DNA from 4 places in the Brevibacillus sp. FIR094 genome. Region 1 is predicted to be linked to each of the others. Evidence: riboswitches for the same ligand, from Rfam matches in the RefSeq annotation. Region 1 holds a riboswitch; each other region holds the start of a gene.
What was found. Region 1 has a riboswitch for S-adenosylmethionine ahead of ACQ5DJ_RS10840 (MetQ/NlpA family ABC transporter substrate-binding protein). Riboswitches for the same ligand answer to the same signal wherever they lie in the genome.

Region 1 (4,211 bases):
TAACGCCACGATCGACGTCATGCAGGGCCGTTTCCATCAGGCGTGAGATGTAAGGCGCCGTGTAGACGATGAGCGGCACAATCGCTCCTTCAATCCCAATCGAAGTACCTACGATCAACTCTGTAAAAGGAATGATCGCAACCATCAGGATAATAAAAGGCAGCGAGCGCACAATGTTGATGATCGTATTCAGGGTATGATAGATGATTTTATTCGGGAAAAGGTGATTTGCCTGTGTGATGACCAACAAAATCCCGAGCGGAATCCCGATCAATGTCGCAATGAACAACGAAAACCCAACCATGATGACGGTCTCTTGCAGGGATTGTCCGAATACCGGAATCATTTCAATCAAACGCTCCATTAGCTCCGCACCTCCTCTGGTGACACAATATCTAAGCGGTAGACGGATTCGCGCAAGAAGCGAATGCCATCTTGAATGGCCTGATCTTCACCAGAAATGTGCAAAAGCAAAATGCCGAGCGCCGTTCCCTTAATGGTCGTAATCGAGCCGTACAATAGATTCGTACTGATTGGAAAGCGTGCGGACAAGGTCCCTAGAACTGGATCGAGAGCGGCATCCCCGCGAAAGGCAACGCGAACAATTTTGGAAACGGGTCCGGTTTCTTTTATCTTGGACAAAATCTCCTGTGGTACCTGATCGTCGAAAACCGTTTTGATAAAATTACGGGTCGTTTGCTCTTGCGGATTGCTGAAAACATCCAGAACAGAGCCTTGCTCGATGACGACACCGTTTTCCATGATGGCTACCTGATCGCAGATTTTTTTGATGACCTGCATTTCATGCGTAATGAGCACGATGGTCAGGTTGAACTTTCGATTGATGTCGAGCAACAGGTCCAGAATCGATTCAGTCGTCTGCGGGTCGAGAGCGGAAGTCGCTTCGTCACAGAGCAGGATTTCCGGATCAGTCGCAAGTGCACGAGCGATGCCCACCCGTTGCTTTTGTCCACCGGATAGCTGAGAAGGATAAGCGTTTGCTTTATCAGACAAGCCAACCAAGCCGAGAAGGTCTTCTACCTTGCGCTTAATGATATCTTTGGGGACGCGATTCATCCGCAAGATTTCCGCCACATTGTCAAAGACATTATAGGAAGAGAGCAGGTTGAAGTGTTGAAAAATTATCCCGATCTTTTTACGAGCTTGCCGCAGCTCTTTTTCCTTGAGGGTCAGCATGTTCTGGCCATTGACGATCACAGAACCGCTGGTCGGCTTCTCCAACAGGTTGATGGTGCGGAGCAGGGTACTTTTCCCCGCTCCACTAAAACCGATAACACCGTAGATCTGCCCTTTTTCCACCTGCAGGGATACGCCCTTCAATGCTTCTACCTGCTTGTTTCCTACTTGATACGACTTATGAATATCGGTTAGCTGTATCATAACGAGTTCTCCTTGTTGTTCTTGATGTTCCTGGCGTCGATCTTACCAGGACGGCAGTACAGCTCCTTCAAAACGTTCATCGATGAATTTTTTCACTTCTTCCGAACGGTAAATGTCCACCAGCTTTTTGACAGCTGGGTTGTCTTTGTTGGTTTCGTTGACTGCCAAGATGTTTACATAGGGAGAATCAGCCGTCTCAGCGAAGATCGCATCTTTTTTCGGGGAGTAGCCAGCTTCCATTGCGAAGTTCGTATTAATCGAAGCGACTTCTACGTTGCTCAACGAGCGTGCCAGGAAAGCAGCCTCCAGCTCTTTGAATTGCAAATTTTTCGGATTTTCCACGATGTCCAGTGGTGTTGCATTGTCGCCCACGCCATCCTTGAGCTTAATCAAGCCAGCTGCCTGAAAGAGCAGCAGGGCGCGTGCTCGGTTGGTCGGGTCGTTTTGAATGCCGACAACCCCGCCTGCCTGGATGTCCTCAACTTTTTTATGCTTGGTGGAGTACAGGCCCATCGGGTACGTCACGGTTTTTCCAACCTCGACGATTTTTGTTTTGTGATCTTGATTGAACTTCGCCAAGAAAGGGATGGTTTGGAAGCTGTTTACATCGAGATTTCCTTTATCGAGAGCTTGGTTCGGCTGTACGTAATCGTTGAAAACGACGACTTCGACTTCGAGTCCTTTGCCTTTGGCGACTTCTTTCACTTTGTTTAGTATCTCTTCGTGCGGGCCACCAGTGACGCCCACTTTGAGTGAGGTTTGTTCAGCAGCAGTGCTACCGTTAGCAGGAGCAGCTTCTTGTTTACCGCCGCAAGCCGTTACGAGCGATGCAACGAGCAGTAGTGTAGTGAGCAGTAGACCAGTCTTTTCATGAAAATACCCCTTTTCTCTGGATGTAAGATGGAAAAGAAAAAAGCCTCTTCCGACAGAAGAGGCGAAAACTGCGAGTATGTATCCACACTGCAACAATACCTCTCTTATCTGTCGGAATAAATTCCGCTGGATTTGGCACCGTATCGTTTGCGATAGGTTGCCGAGGTGTCATAGGGCCAGTCCCTCAACCTCTCTTCATAAGAGAATATGCTATGAAATTATCATTCCAAACATTGACGTTAATTCTTATTTGGATAGTTGGATTATAACGACTGATTTTTTAGGTGTCAACTGTTTTTGCAAACGAATGACTTGGTGGAAAAATGTGAAATTGATCTAAATACGAATATTCTATTGAAGAATAAAAAAATCATATGTATAATGAGAGCGAATGAACCCGATACCAGCTATCGCAGGTGATGACATGACTCTAGTGGACTCCAATGAAACCAGAAAAAAGCTGTCTGCCATCTATAATGAGATAGCAAAAGAGTTGTTCGGATTTGGAACGACGTTGCTCCGAGTCACGATTGAAAACCAGATGATTACGTTCCAAGCCAAGCATCGCCGCTCTCCGCGCTCACAAGCGTTGGAAGGAGAAGCACCGGCCCTCAAGCTCGAAGTCGATTTTCGCATGTCCCTTCTTTATAAGAAGAAACTGCGAGAGCGATTGGAAGAAGAGATGGGGTTGCCGTTGGAAGCTGTGCTGCGGGACTATGATGCGCCTACGCAGTGGGCAATCACGAATGTTATTTTAGTTGAATCAGAACTGAATACCTGACGCAATCGTTCGGATTTTCTCTTTTGATCTATCTTAAGGGGAGACCGTAGACTTTGCGTAAAAACGGGTGTCACTTCTCTTTGTTTACGAAGAAAAGTGCTCTTGTTTAGAATGATACGTTCTAATCAAGGGTACTTTTCTTTTTATTGTTACACCATATTTTGTCATCAAATGAACCCAACTGGAGGAGAATTACGATGAAAAAATTACTTGCTGGAATCCTATCTTTCTCTATGATGTCACTGGCTCTCGCTGGCTGTGGCAGCAATGATCAACCACAAGCGGGTGGGGCTGGCGGCGAAGCCAAGGGCGAGCCACAAAAGCTGGTCATCTCCACATGGGGCTTCTCCGAAGACTTTTTCCGCAAAGAAGTATATGAGCCGTTTGAAAAAGAACATAACGTGAAAATCGTACTGGAAATCGGGAACAACGCAGAGCGCCTGAACAAAATTCGCCAAGGAAGCTCCGATGTAGACTTGATCTACCTCTCTGACTACTATGCACAGCAAGGAATTGAGAGTGGCGCATTTGAAAAAATCGACCGCAGCCGCATCCCGAACCTGGATCAAATCTATGATATTGCCAAAGCACCACTGGGCGAGGAGTACGGTCCGGCTTACACGATTGGCCAATTCGGGATTGCGTACAATCCAAAGCTCGTGAAAACCGAGATCAAGGATTGGAAAGACCTGTGGAACCCAGAACTGGCGGGCAAGCTGACATTGCCAAGCATTACGTCCACAACTGGCCCGATGGTTCTCGACAGTGCTTCCCAGATAGCGGGCAGCAAGGAATTTAACGAGGATCAAGCCTTCGCGAAAATGAAAGAAGTCAACAAAGGTGTAGTGAAGTTCTACGACAAGACCTCCGAATACGTCAACATGTTTGGACAAGAAGAAATCGGCGTAGGACCGATCATGGAAATGTACTTCAAAGACATTAAAGCCGCTGTTCCGGAAGCTGTTTTCGTACAACCTGCAAGCGGCGGATATGCGGTCATGAATACAGTTAACATTGTAAAAGGCTCGAAAAACAAAGCACTAGCTGAAGACTTCATCAACTACCAGTTGAGCAAGGAAGTTCAGGAAAAATCAGCAAAAGCAAAAATCGATTCCCCTGTAAACAAAACGGTTCAACTGACAGAAGAAGAAGCAAA
Region 2 (4,211 bases), on a different contig from region 1:
AAAAAGAACCACAAGTACCTCCGTTGCATCATTAGCTATCGAAATGGAAAAAGGCACAGTCCCTCTGCAAAAACTGCAAGAAGTTACTGTGCCTTATACGGGAGCATAATGGTGAACTTGGTTCCTACTCGTGGTTTGCTTGATACATTGACAGTTCCGCCAATCGCATGAATGACATGATAGGAATACGTCAATCCAAGACCGGTTCCAGTTGTTTTCGTAGAAAAATAAATCGTTCCGAGACGGCTGATCTGTCCTGCATCCATGCCGACACCGTTATCTTTGATGACCAACAGTGCTTTGTTTCGCTCGATGAGCAAGTCCAGGGAGACTTTTCCGTCCGAAATATCCGAGCATGCCTCGATGGCATTTTTGATGAAATTCACCAACACTTGCTTGAACTCGTCTGGATTGGCCTTGATCGTCACAGGTCTCTCAAAGTCTTGCAGCGTAAGCTCCACGTTATGCATATTAGCAAAGGGGAGCATCACTTCGCGGATGGCATGCAGATGCTCGCTAACATTAATGATTTCATGCCGTTCCTTGAGCGGCTTGGAAATCGCAAGGTATTCGGTCAAAATGGCTTCTGTCCGTTGGACTTCGTCGAGACTGATGCGTATGTATTGATCGGTTTTTACCAAATTCTCCGGGGATTCCTGTATTAATTTCAAGAAGCCTTTGACAGCTGTCAGCGGATTGCGAACCTCGTGTGCGAGCGATGCAGCAACATGGCTCATCGTCTGGATTTTTTCGTTTTGCGCGTGGCGAATAAACAGCTCCTTATCCGAAACGCATTTGCTGAAAAGCGACATTAATAACCAGAGGCCGAAAAAGTTCTGAATAGGAATCACTATGGTGTAGTAAACGAGGTGTTGAGTTACATACGTGGGAAAAAAGTAATAAGTAGTCCCTAAAGCAACCGTAGAAAAAATCGCACTCGTCATAAAAAGATACAGTGTTTTTCGATAACTGGCTTTGTAGTGTCGATATAAAAAGAGTGACAAGACAAAATTGACTGTAAGGATCAGCAGCGCAACCCATGTTCCTTCTCCACCCAAATAGTACCGATAAACCAAGGCTTCAATCAAAAGGAGCAAGGCAATCTCGATTCCGCCATAAACCAGTCCGAAAAGAATGATGACATGTCGGATATCAAAAAACATGCCATTCGTGACACTCGGGGCGAAGGTCATCGCGAGAAACATGCAGGCTGAGCTAATGATGACAATAAAGGAACGGCTGTAGTTCCTCATTTTGTCACGGTAATAGATGTTGAAAAACACAAACGGGATAATGGCGAAAAACCATTGAAGTATAACTTCTTTTAATAGACTCATGTAGCATCCCCATCGCAAATATTTGCTAGGCTTGTATCAATCTACGATAATTCGACAAGACACAACAAAATCCCTCTTGTTGTACACAAGAAACTGGAATATTTATCAAGAAAATTCTTTCGGTAAACCTAGTTGACAGATAGGTAATTGCCAGATTATATTCTGTATATACTTATACAAACGTTTTGAAAATAGAAACTACTCTTATCAAGAGAAGGCTGAGGGAATGGCCCTATGAAGCCCGGCAACCTAGCACGAGAGATTGTGTTCTTTCGAGCCAAGGTGCTAACTCCAACAGGTAGAATACCTGACAGATAAGAGGCGAGAATCTTGTCGATTTTTGTCCTCTTTCTCTGTGAAAGAGGATTTTTTGCATGTATCATCTGTTTTCAAAGAGAAAAAGGGGGAACATTTGCGATGAAAAAGAAACTGGGATTACTGACTTCACTTGTTGTGGCTGCGTCCGTACTCGTTACAGCATGCGGCGGAGGAACAAGCACCGGAACCGGTAGCACGAACAAGCCGGGTGGAGAGAACGCGAAGAGAATCGCATTAATCATGCGTCAAAACGTAGGGACGTTCTCCGCTCAATACATTAATGGCGTGAAGACAGAGGTGGAGAAAAACGGCGGTGAGTTGACCGTATTCAACGCAGATACCGATCTGGCAAAAATGGCGTCCAACCTCGATGCGGCTGTGAACCAAAAGTTTGATGGCATTCTGATCGACCATGGAACGGCAGAAGCGTTGCAGCAGGGCACGCAAAAGGCCGTGGATAAAAAAATCCCGGTCGTCCTGTTTGATACAGACATCAACATTCCGGGTGTGCCAGTTGTGGCGCAGGATGACAACAAGTTGGCAGAGCTGAGCCTAGAGAAGCTGGCGGCAGATACAAATGGCAAAGGCAACATCGTAAAAATTTGGGTAGCTGGCTTTGCGCCTATGGAAAAACGCCAAGTGACGTATGAAGCTTTCCAGAAGAAATACCCGGACTTGAAAGAGATTGCGGCATTCGGTTCTGCTACCAACAATACGGCACTCGATACACAAACGCAGATGGAAGCGATCTTGAAAAAGTATCCCAACAAAGGCGACATCACAGCAGTATGGGCAGCTTGGGATGAATTTGCCAAAGGGGCGACACGTGCTATCCAGCAAGCAGGTCGTACGGAAATCAAAGTATACTCCATCGATTTGAGCGATGAGGATCTGCAAATGATCCAGGCGGAAAACTCTCCGTGGACAGCGACGGCAGCAGTAGACCCATCCAATATCGGACGCATTCATGCCCAAACCGTGTTCCAAAAAATCAAAGGCGAGCAAGTGCCAGACAACGTGAAGCTGAATCCAGTGCTGGTGAAACAGGAAGACCTGCCGAAGGATAAGAAAGTAACGATGGGCGACCTGTCCCAATACGTACAAGATTGGGGCAAGTAAGAACCAAATTGGCTTTTCCCGTTGATCTGTATCCCGTCAACGGGATTTTTCCTTATAGGGGTTGGAATACGCAGGTAAACAGGAGGTGTGAAAAATGTCCACATTGCAGATGAAAGGGATGGCGAAGCAGTTTTCTGGGGTTCCTGCCCTGCGATCCGTCGATTTTGAGGTGCGCGCTGGAGAGGTTCATGCACTCCTCGGTGCCAATGGCGCGGGAAAGAGTACCCTGATGAAAATTCTCACGGGAGCATACCAGGCAGATGGCGGTGCGATCACCATCGATGGACAGGCCGTGTCGATTCAATCTCCGCAGGACGCCAAAGCACAGGGCATTCAATGTGTCTATCAGGAAGTGGACACCGCCTTGATCCCGTATTTGAGCGTTGCCGAAAACATATTGACGGGCCAGCTCGTCCAGGCGAAAACCAAGGGACTGATCAACTGGCAGAGCCTGTACAACGAATCGAAGCAGATTTTACAAAACCTCGGCTTCTCCATTCCAGTGAAGATGCTCGTCGAAGAATGTACGCTGTCGGAAAAACAATTGATTTTGATAGCACGGGCTACCGTTCAAAAGGCGAAGTACGTCATTTTCGATGAACCGACAGCGCCGTTGAGCACGAAGGAGAGCGAGCGGCTGTTTCAAATCATTGCGCAGTTGAAAAAAGCTGGAGTCGGGATCATTTATATCTCCCACAGGTTGCCGGAAATCTTTGAAATCTGTGATCGGATCACCATCATGCGCGATGGACAGCATGTTGTGACCACAGACACGGCGAAGACTAACATGGATGAAGTGATTGCGAACATGCTGGGCAAAAGCTTTGACGAGGAGTTCCCGAAGCTGGAAGTGCCGATTGGCGAAACGATTTTTGAGGCGTCAGGCGTGGCTGGTGGCAAAGTACGCGGAGTCGACCTGGAGGTTCACGAGGGAGAGATTGTGGGTGTCGTTGGTCTGGTTGGGGCAGGGAAGACTGAGCTCGCCCGATTGCTCTTCGGTGCGGATGAGGCAAAAGCCGGTGCCATTCGATTGCACGGAACACGTATCCAACTGCGCTCGCCAAAAGACGCCGTCGATGCAGGAATCGTACTCGTCCCGGAGGAAAGGCGCAAAGAAGGAATTTTCGTAGAAGAGTCCGTGCAGAACAACCTGTCTGTCGCCTCGTTGAAAAAGAAGTCCTGGCTCGGTTTTATCAAAAGAGGGGCGGAAGCGGCTAACGCAAGAGAGCTCGTGCAGCGCCTTGGTGTAAAAACAGCCGATATCAAGCAGCTGGTCGGTTTCCTCAGTGGCGGAAACCAGCAAAAAGTGGCTATCGGCAAATGGCTGGATACAAACGCTCACCTCTTTATGTTTGACGAGCCGACAAAAGGGGTGGATATCGGTGCGAAAAGCGATATTTACCGCGTGATCGGAAATCTTGCCGAGCAGAAAAAGGG
Region 3 (4,211 bases), on a different contig from region 1:
CCCTGCCATCGTACAGCGGTTACGAGAAATGAGAGATGATATTCGTCGCGGCCATCCTGTTGCCGGTGTTACGGAAGAGTTAGCGGATATCGTAGGTCGGATCATTCCCCAACTGCCGCGCAGTGTGCAGCCTCGAGAAGAAACCCCTTCTCAAGTAAAAGAAAAACGCATGCACAAAGAGCCGCAAGGACAAAACAAAATCAATGCAAATCGTACAGGAACGCCTTAAAAGAAAAGAGGTATCCCCCGGATTTAAGCCCGGGAGAATACCTCTTTTTCTTTATGGATGGGTGCTTCAGATGGCAAATGATCCAAAGCTTGCTTCAAATCTGCCACCAAGTCCTCGTAATCCTCTAAACCAGCTGACAACCGGATCAAACCATCTGTAATTCCCCTTGCAGCCCTTTCCTCAGCAGGCATCGCTGCATGTGACATCGTAGCCGGATAGGAGAGAATCGTTTCCACTGCCCCGAGGCTGACAGCCACAATCGGCAATTTCACACGATCAAACAACGCTTTTGCTCGATCACGGTTCCCTACGTCAAAAGAAAGAACTGCCCCATGACCAGTCGCTTGTTGTGTTTGAATCAGATGACCAGGATGATCCTCCAGTCCTGTATAGTAAACGCGGCTTACTTGTGGATGCGATGACAACCAGTCAGCCAAGCTCGCGGCTGTTTTCGTGCTGACATCCAGTCGGGCTTTCAATGTTTTGAGACCACGCATCACCAGCCAGCAGTCCTGCACACCCAATATCGCTCCCATGCCATTCTGGATAAAATAGAGCTGCTCCCCTAACGCAGCCTCTCTGGTCACGGCCAGACCTGCCACGACGTCGCTATGCCCTCCGATAAACTTCGTTGCACTATGAATGACCACATCTGCACCAAGTTCCAATGGCCGCTGGTAATACGGGGTAAGGAATGTATTATCGACAATGACCAGCAAGCCGTACTCCTTCGCGATACGAGAAACCGCTGCAATATCTGTCACCTTTAAGGTGGGATTGGAGGGGGTCTCCAGGTAAATCCCTTTCGTCACCGGTGTAATGGCCGCACGAACAGCTTCTGTATTTGTTGCATCCACGAATGTAACGGAGATGCCCATTCTCGACAATACCTTGGTCAAAAACCGAAACGTGCCACCGTATACATCTTCCGCCACTACAACATGGTCTCCGGCTGAAAACAGCATGAACACGCTGGAAATGGCAGCCATGCCAGATGAGAATGCGAAACCGCGTGCGCCCCCCTCCAGAGACGCAATGGCTTCCTCCAAAGCCTGCCTCGTTGGATTGCCTGATCTGGCATAATCGAATGTTCCTGGCTGATCGATATCTGCCTGATGAAACGTCGAAGCTTGATAAATCGGAACCGACGACGCACCTGTGAACGGGTCAATGCAAGTCGAACCGTGGAGGATCTTGGTTGCAAAATTCATCGTACACTCCCCCCTACGACCAAACTAGCATTCAATGCCTGAAACAAATCGGCTACGACATCATCTGGATGCTCGATGCCAACCGACAGTCGCAACAATCGATCACAAACACCGACATGCTCTCTGACTTCTTGCGGGATATCGGCGTGAGTCTGCGTCGCCGGATACGTACACAATGACTCGACACCACCCAGACTTTCCGCAAAGGATACGATTTGCAGATTTTGCAGGAACAATCCCACCTGCTCTACATCGCGTACCCGGAACGATACCATCCCACTATGCCCAGTCGCTTGATTCACCTGTATTTCATGCCCCGGATGCTCTGGCAGACCTGGATAAAATACCTCCGCCACTGCCGGATGCTCACGCAGCTTTTCCGCTACAATCAAGGCATTGGATTGGTGACGCTCCATCCGCAGTGCCAATGTTTTCATCCCGCGAACGAGAAGCCAGCAATCTTGTGGTCCGAGCACAGCACCGATTGAATTGTGCAAAAACCGGATTTTTTCCGACAACTCTTCCCCTTTTGTTACGATGAGACCAGCCAGCACATCGTTATGTCCTGCCAAATACTTGGTTGCACTATGTAAGACGATATCTGCACCAAGCTCTAGTGGGCGTTGACAATACGGGGTTAAGAATGTGTTGTCTACAATCGTAAGGAGACCGTGCTGTTTCGCCAATTGCGTTACTGCTCGAATATCCGTAATCTGCATGAGCGGATTGGTTGGTGTCTCGACGAAGATCGCCTTTGTATCTGGGCGAATCGCATTTTTGAGTGCACCAATGTCACGCAAATCTACATACGAAAACGTCAAACCATAGCGAGAGAGCACTTGCTCGAACAATCGATAGGTTCCTCCGTACAGATCGAGTGAAACGATCAGATGATCCCCTTGGGAAAACAAGCCCATAACGGTATGAACAGCAGCCATTCCTGAGGCGCAAGCGAATCCTGCATCTCCTGATTCCGCTTCAGCGATGGTCTCCTCCAGAATGGTGCGAGTAGGATTAGCGGTGCGCGTATAATCATATCCAGTGCTCTGGCCCAAGGCAGGATGGCGATAAGCCGTTGCATAGTAAACAGGAAAGCTCACCGCCCCTGTTTTTTCGTCTCTGCCTACTCCCGCCTGAATCAATTTCGTTTCCAATTTCATGTCTGTTTCTCTCCCTCCAATAGTGTACGAGGGCATCAAAAAAGCCCCCTTTCCTCTGAAAGAAGGCTTTGTTTACGTCACCGTAAGCAAATCCTTCTCATCTTTCAGAGTTTGATAACTCTGCAGGAATTAGCACCATTATCTCCCTGTTAAAATACAGGTGATTGGTTGCCGGGCATCATCGGGCCAGTCCCTCCGCCGCTCTGGATAAGAAGATTGCTATTCAATTTGATTGACCCTAATACTAAAGGATCGGCAGGATTCTTGTCAACAATTTATTTCCACATGTTAATTTGCATCTTTCAAGGCGGTCATAACTTGATTGTCCAGCTTCGCTGCTGCGTTTTTGTCATACGTCTTTTCATATTGTGGTTCTACGGAAATACGGGAACCGTAAAACATAATATCACGAACGGCCTCAATTTTGATTTCTGCCATGGCCAGCTTGAGCGGAACTCCTTCCAGTCGGTCTGTTTTGACGAAAGCACGACCATTAATAGCAAAAGACGAGCCGGCACCGATCAAATGCAGGACAACTTGCGGTTCCTTCGCAATATTAGCCAAAATACGTGAGCGATTATCTACGGCAAAACGAATCGTATCGGCGCTGACAGCATACGTCCAGGACAAGGAGCTGAGCGATGGTGCCCCTGACTCATGGTCTACTGTGCCCAAGGTAACAAAACGCTCCTTTTGCAAGAGCTTGAATAAATCTTCGGAAAGAGATTGGGAAACAGTTTCAGCCATTTCAAAGCCTCCTAACAAACGTTTTGTACGTTCATTTTACCCTTCGCCTAGCTGATAGGCAAACGTTTCCTCTCCACCTTGATTCTGGTTGTCTTTTTCCCTAGACTGGTAGGTAACGATACCGAATGATGGAAGGGGATGGACAGCTTGTCGCCTACAGACCGCCTTATGCAGCAAATTGATCAAGTTCTTGAAGAGCTTCAGGAAGTTCGGAAGGTAAATGAGCGGATGCATAAAATTGCGATGTTCCTGGAAGATATCCGACTAGCAGATGTGATTCAAAATTACACAGCCCCGCGCAAGCTGCTCTGGATCAATTTCCTCGCAGGTCTTGCCCGGGGTCTGGGGTTGACTATTGGTACTGCTATCGTATTGGCATTCCTCGGCTCTCTCTTGACGCAATTTCTTTCCATCCCCATTCTGGGGGATTACATCAGACAATTGGTGGAGTACGTCGAGACTTACAAGCAGCGGCCTTAACGTTAGCGACTAGTCTCTGTCGTCGTTACGATCGTCATCGCCCTGGTCATCATCGTCATCATGATGTTTGTCGTGCTTTTTCCAATAACCATACGCGTTGCCATTGGGATGCTTATCTTTCTGCTTCCCTTTTTCTTTTTTCTTTTTGTCATCATCTTCGTCTTTATCCTCGTCTGTTGGCTTCACAGGCTCGACAATGACTTTTGTGCTTAATGCAACGTCAGTTTTCTTAACCAGCTTATCGTCTTCATACAATTCGACTTGAATTGTTTTGGCACTAAAGGAATGATTCTTGTACGACAATGTCAGCGAAAACTCGCCTTTGTCATTTGGTTTCATCTCTTTTTTCTTCCCGTCAGGAGCGATCACAAATAGTTCAGTATC
Region 4 (4,211 bases), on a different contig from region 1:
GAGCAAGATCCCATCTCCCTGATTGCGCTTTTCGATTAGCGCCTGATGGATGTACTCCATGGCACCGATATCCACCCCTCGCGTAGGCTCAGCCGCAATCAAAAACGGGGTTTCATGTCCCAGCTCCCTTGCTACGATCAGCTTTTGCAAATTTCCACCTGACAGATTCCCTGCCAGCTCCTGCAATTGTCGGGAGCCTGTCTTGATGGCAAACTGCTCAACCCAGCCTTTTACGACCTGGCGGAATTTCTCCCGCAAAACAACGCCGCGGCGGTTGTAAGCAGGCTTTCGCTGATAGCCCATCAACGCATTTTCCTCAACGCTTGAGAGTTTGGCCGCTCCCCACAGGTAGCGATCCTCCGGAATATGCGCCAAGCCGGCATCCCGAATGGTGGCTACTGATTTGTTCGTCACGTCCTTGCCGCCTAACTGCACCGTGCCCTCCTGTGCCGCTCGCAAACCACTGATCGCTTGCAGCAGCTCAGATTGACCATTCCCGGAAACACCTGCAATTCCTACGATTTCCCCGTGATGCACGGTAAAGCTGACTTGATCGAGCAGTGTCTGCTTTTCTCGAACCGTGAGATTCTCCACCTGCAACAAGGGGCCTTTATCCAGAGGAACTCGCTCAGCTAGCTCCTGCAATTCACGTCCGACCATCAGTCTGGCTAAATCGTCCGCATTGGTTTCTGTACGAGAAACTGTTCCGGTCACCTTGCCTCCGCGCAGTACCGTAATACGATCGGCTACCTCCATGACTTCCTGCAACTTATGTGTAATCAAAATGACGCTCTTGCCGCTCTCCGCCAGGTTTCGAATCGTTTGTAGCAGGTCGCGTACCTCCAGCGGGGTAAGGACAGCGGTCGGCTCGTCCAGCACGATAATATCCGCTCCCTGATACAGAACCTTAAGAATTTCGACCCGTTGCTGTTCCCCAATCGAACAATTCGCTACCTTGGCCTGCGGATGAATCGGAATGCGATACTGCTCACTAAGTGCACGCACCTTGTCCTCCGCGTCATTTCTTTTGAAAAAACCCGCTTGCTTCGGCTCGTAGCCGATCACGATATTTTCAGTCACACTGAATTCTCCGAAGAGCATAAAGTGCTGGTGAACCATCCCGATTCCATTTCGAATCGCGTCCTCTGGGCCGCGAAAAACAACTGGCTTGCCGTTTAACACGATCTCTCCCGACGTCGGCTGCTCCATCCCGTACAACATCCGCATCAATGTCGTTTTGCCCGCTCCGTTTTCCCCGACAATCGCGTGGACTTCTCCTGCTGCCAGTGAGAACGACACCTTGTCGTTGGCGGTAAAATCTCCGTACTTCTTGGTCATGGCCCTCATTTCCAAGCGATCGGTCATTCCCACTCCCTCATTTCTGTACGTCCTTTTTTGAAAATGGAAGACCGACTACACAGCCGTAGTCGGTCACATCCATCACTGTGCACAAGCTTTTTTACGTGCGTGTTTAGAATTTATCTGGTACTTTGCGAGTGCCAGCTACAATTTCATCGCTGATCGCTTTCACTTTATCCACCACTTCTTGTCCAATAAAAGCGTTCAGAGGCGTTTTGCTTTCGTGCGTGACATAGGTTACGCCAACACCTTTTTCTTTCAAGCCGTACGCAACAACACCTGGTTTGAACGTTCCTTCTACAAAGCTCTTCACGGTTTCATAAGCTGCCGCGTCGGTCCCTTTCAATTGGGACAGAACGATATGCTCTGGATCAATCGTTGTACGGTCAACGTCCTGACCTGCTGTGAAGAAGCCTTTTTCCTTCGCTGCTTCGAAAACGCCGAGGTCGCCTACTGCTGCTGCACCGTTAATGAAGTCAGCGCCTTTGGAAGCCTGGAGCAAAGCCAATTCCTTCGCTTTTGCCGGGTCAGTGAAGCTTCCTACATAGTTGACCATCAGTTCTGCTTTTGGATTCGTCGCTTTCAAGCCCTCTTCGAAGCCAACTGTCCATTTTTTCAACTGCGGAATATCAAGAGCGACAACCATACCTACTTTGTTCGTTTTCGTTGCCAGACCTGCTGCTGCTCCCACCAGGTAAGCCGCTTCCTGCTCGTGGAAGGTAACACTGCGTACGTTTGGCAAATCCACTACGGTATCAATAATCGCAAAATTACGGTCAGGATTTTCGGTTGCTACTTTTTTCAATGCATCCTCTGATGTAAAGGAAGAAGTGATGATCAAATCATAATTTTCTGCAACAGCCACGCGCAGATTCTCTTCAATCGCTCCATGGTCCGTAGATTCAATCGTTTTCACTTCTGCTCCAAGCTCTTGTGCGGCTTTCTTTGCACCCTCATCCATTTGTTGGAAGAACGGATTCACACCGATTTTCTCAGGCAAAATCAAGGCAATTCGCTTTTTGTCCCCGCCCTCTTGTCCTGCTGCTTGTCCTCCTGGCTGATCTGCAGGTGCGCTTGTGCCAGTCGAGCACCCTGTTGCCAATACTGCGAATGTCGTTAATGCCAGCAATAACTTCTTCATGATGTATCTCTCCCTATCCGAACTTTACGTTTTTCTTTATCCTATTAGGTAATGTACGGCTTTTTACCCATTTTTTCAATACTATTTACGAATATTATTATATAAAATTAATTTATCGTTCGTTTATTACCTCCTTCTATTTACAAATACAACAAAAAAACTCTTCCCGGAGGAAGAGTTTGCGTACGTAGCCGTTCTCTTCCTCATCTGTCAAAACCATCGTACATCGTACAGGTTTTGCAGGAATTGGCACCTTTCTGTTCATGCATAGACATGATCAGTGGTTGCCGGGCATCATCGGGCCAGTCCCTCCGCCGCTCTTGATAAGGTAGGTGAATATATTTAGTTACAATGGAATTCATTCTAGCAGAACGGTTCAAAAATGCAATTCTTTTTTCTCAATTCCAAACACTTCTAAAAGTGAATAAAAGTTTAAAAAGTCGTCTTTTCAGCACCGAGAAATTGGCGAGAACCTGAAGAAGGAGGAGCGGAGTGTAGGGGACCTACATGAGCACCGGACTTCGAAGGTGAACGTCGATTTCGATGCCGAATAAGCTTTCAGAACTACGTCGTGATCAAAAGACGACTTTTTAAACAACCTCTAATTGACGTGAAAGGTTTGCTGGAGACGATGAGACAACGTATTCAGCTCGCCCAGCTCTTCCGTAATCTCTCGCACTTTTTGATGCTGGTTTTCTGCTGTCGCAAACAGCTCTTCTAAGTTGGCTACCGATTCCTCGGTTACAGCTGTAATGGTCGACATCTCGATAGCAACTTCTCCGGAACGCACTTTTACCCGGTCCATGCTGGAGCTTACTTGATCAGCTGCTTGCAGGAAGGCCATCATCCCGGCACGTACTGCTTCGATAGAGGCCACTGTTTTCACGGCCAGCTCTTGGCCTTTTGCAACAGACGTTTCCCCATTGCTCATATGCTGCACCGCATTCTCACTTTCCTGGTGGAGAGATTTCAGAATGTCGGTAATTTCTTGCGTAGCTGTCGCGCTTTGTTCTGCCAGCTTGCGTACCTCATCCGCTACAACAGCAAATCCCCGTCCATGCTCGCCTGCACGCGCCGATTCAATCGCCGCATTCAGTGCCAAGAGATTCGTTTGTGTCGCGATCTGATTAATAGCGCCGACAATTTCCTCTACGCGATTCGCCTGCCGATTGAGCTGGTGAATCGTAGAGGCGGCTACATTGACTGCCTGCACAATTTGCTCCATCTGCGAGGACAGCTCATTCATCATCTGAACGCTTTCTGTCAGACGACGGTTGTTTTGTTGCGATTCCGTTTTCATTGCGTTGGTCTGTGTTGTGACTGCCTCGATTTCCTGGTCGATGGATTGAACCTCTTCTTCGATCTTCACCGTAGAATTCGCCTGCGACTCCATACCTGTGGCGACTTCCTTAAAGGCAACCATCATTTCATCTGTATTGCGCTTCGTACCTTCCGCATGCTCATGCACATGATCGCTTGTAAGATCCAGCTGCTCCGTCATTTGCTGGATGTTCAAAAGCATTTCTCCCAGACGGCGCTCCTTCTCTTCCGCTTCCTGCCTTGCATCATGAGCTTTTCGCAAGGAGGCTTGTCCGGCGAGACACAGATACGTAACGGCTCCCATCATCATGAGAATCGTGACAATACGCATAAGCAAATTGAGCTCTGAAAAATCACCATCGAAAATCTCGTAGGTTCCCGTATAAAACCC

Region 2: it holds a riboswitch for S-adenosylmethionine, as region 1 does, so the genes downstream of both, ACQ5DJ_RS00440 (sugar ABC transporter substrate-binding protein) here and ACQ5DJ_RS10840 (MetQ/NlpA family ABC transporter substrate-binding protein) in region 1, are expected to answer to the same signal.
Region 3: it holds a riboswitch for S-adenosylmethionine, as region 1 does, so the genes downstream of both, ACQ5DJ_RS19065 (aminotransferase class I/II-fold pyridoxal phosphate-dependent enzyme) here and ACQ5DJ_RS10840 (MetQ/NlpA family ABC transporter substrate-binding protein) in region 1, are expected to answer to the same signal.
Region 4: it holds a riboswitch for S-adenosylmethionine, as region 1 does, so the genes downstream of both, ACQ5DJ_RS06995 (BMP family lipoprotein) here and ACQ5DJ_RS10840 (MetQ/NlpA family ABC transporter substrate-binding protein) in region 1, are expected to answer to the same signal.

Annotation. Positions count from the first base shown of each region.
Region 1 covers NZ_JBEAES010000010.1:73,233-77,443, reverse strand. The annotation lists gene ACQ5DJ_RS10850 (methionine ABC transporter permease) at 1-364, opposite strand, end outside; gene ACQ5DJ_RS10845 (methionine ABC transporter ATP-binding protein) at 364-1,401, opposite strand; gene ACQ5DJ_RS10840 (MetQ/NlpA family ABC transporter substrate-binding protein) at 1,444-2,256, opposite strand; SAM riboswitch class I at 2,376-2,478, opposite strand; gene ACQ5DJ_RS10835 (DUF2294 domain-containing protein) at 2,699-3,055, shown strand; gene ACQ5DJ_RS10830 (ABC transporter substrate-binding protein) at 3,253-4,211, shown strand, end outside.
Region 2 covers NZ_JBEAES010000001.1:85,031-89,241, reverse strand. The annotation lists gene ACQ5DJ_RS00450 (DUF421 domain-containing protein) at 1-35, shown strand, start outside; gene ACQ5DJ_RS00445 (ATP-binding protein) at 84-1,337, opposite strand; SAM riboswitch class I at 1,539-1,658, shown strand; gene ACQ5DJ_RS00440 (sugar ABC transporter substrate-binding protein) at 1,755-2,774, shown strand; gene ACQ5DJ_RS00435 (sugar ABC transporter ATP-binding protein) at 2,869-4,211, shown strand, end outside.
Region 3 covers NZ_JBEAES010000021.1:39,426-43,636, reverse strand. The annotation lists gene ACQ5DJ_RS19075 (YhcN/YlaJ family sporulation lipoprotein) at 1-229, shown strand, start outside; gene ACQ5DJ_RS19070 (trans-sulfuration enzyme family protein) at 253-1,440, opposite strand; gene ACQ5DJ_RS19065 (aminotransferase class I/II-fold pyridoxal phosphate-dependent enzyme) at 1,437-2,600, opposite strand; SAM riboswitch class I at 2,695-2,814, opposite strand; gene ACQ5DJ_RS19060 (pyridoxamine 5'-phosphate oxidase family protein) at 2,889-3,347, opposite strand; gene ACQ5DJ_RS19055 (DUF5665 domain-containing protein) at 3,486-3,827, shown strand; gene ACQ5DJ_RS19050 (hypothetical protein) at 3,837-4,211, opposite strand, start outside.
Region 4 covers NZ_JBEAES010000006.1:189,602-193,812, forward strand. The annotation lists gene ACQ5DJ_RS06990 (ABC transporter ATP-binding protein) at 1-1,365, opposite strand, end outside; gene ACQ5DJ_RS06995 (BMP family lipoprotein) at 1,472-2,500, opposite strand; SAM riboswitch class I at 2,701-2,830, opposite strand; gene ACQ5DJ_RS07000 (methyl-accepting chemotaxis protein) at 3,102-4,211, opposite strand, start outside.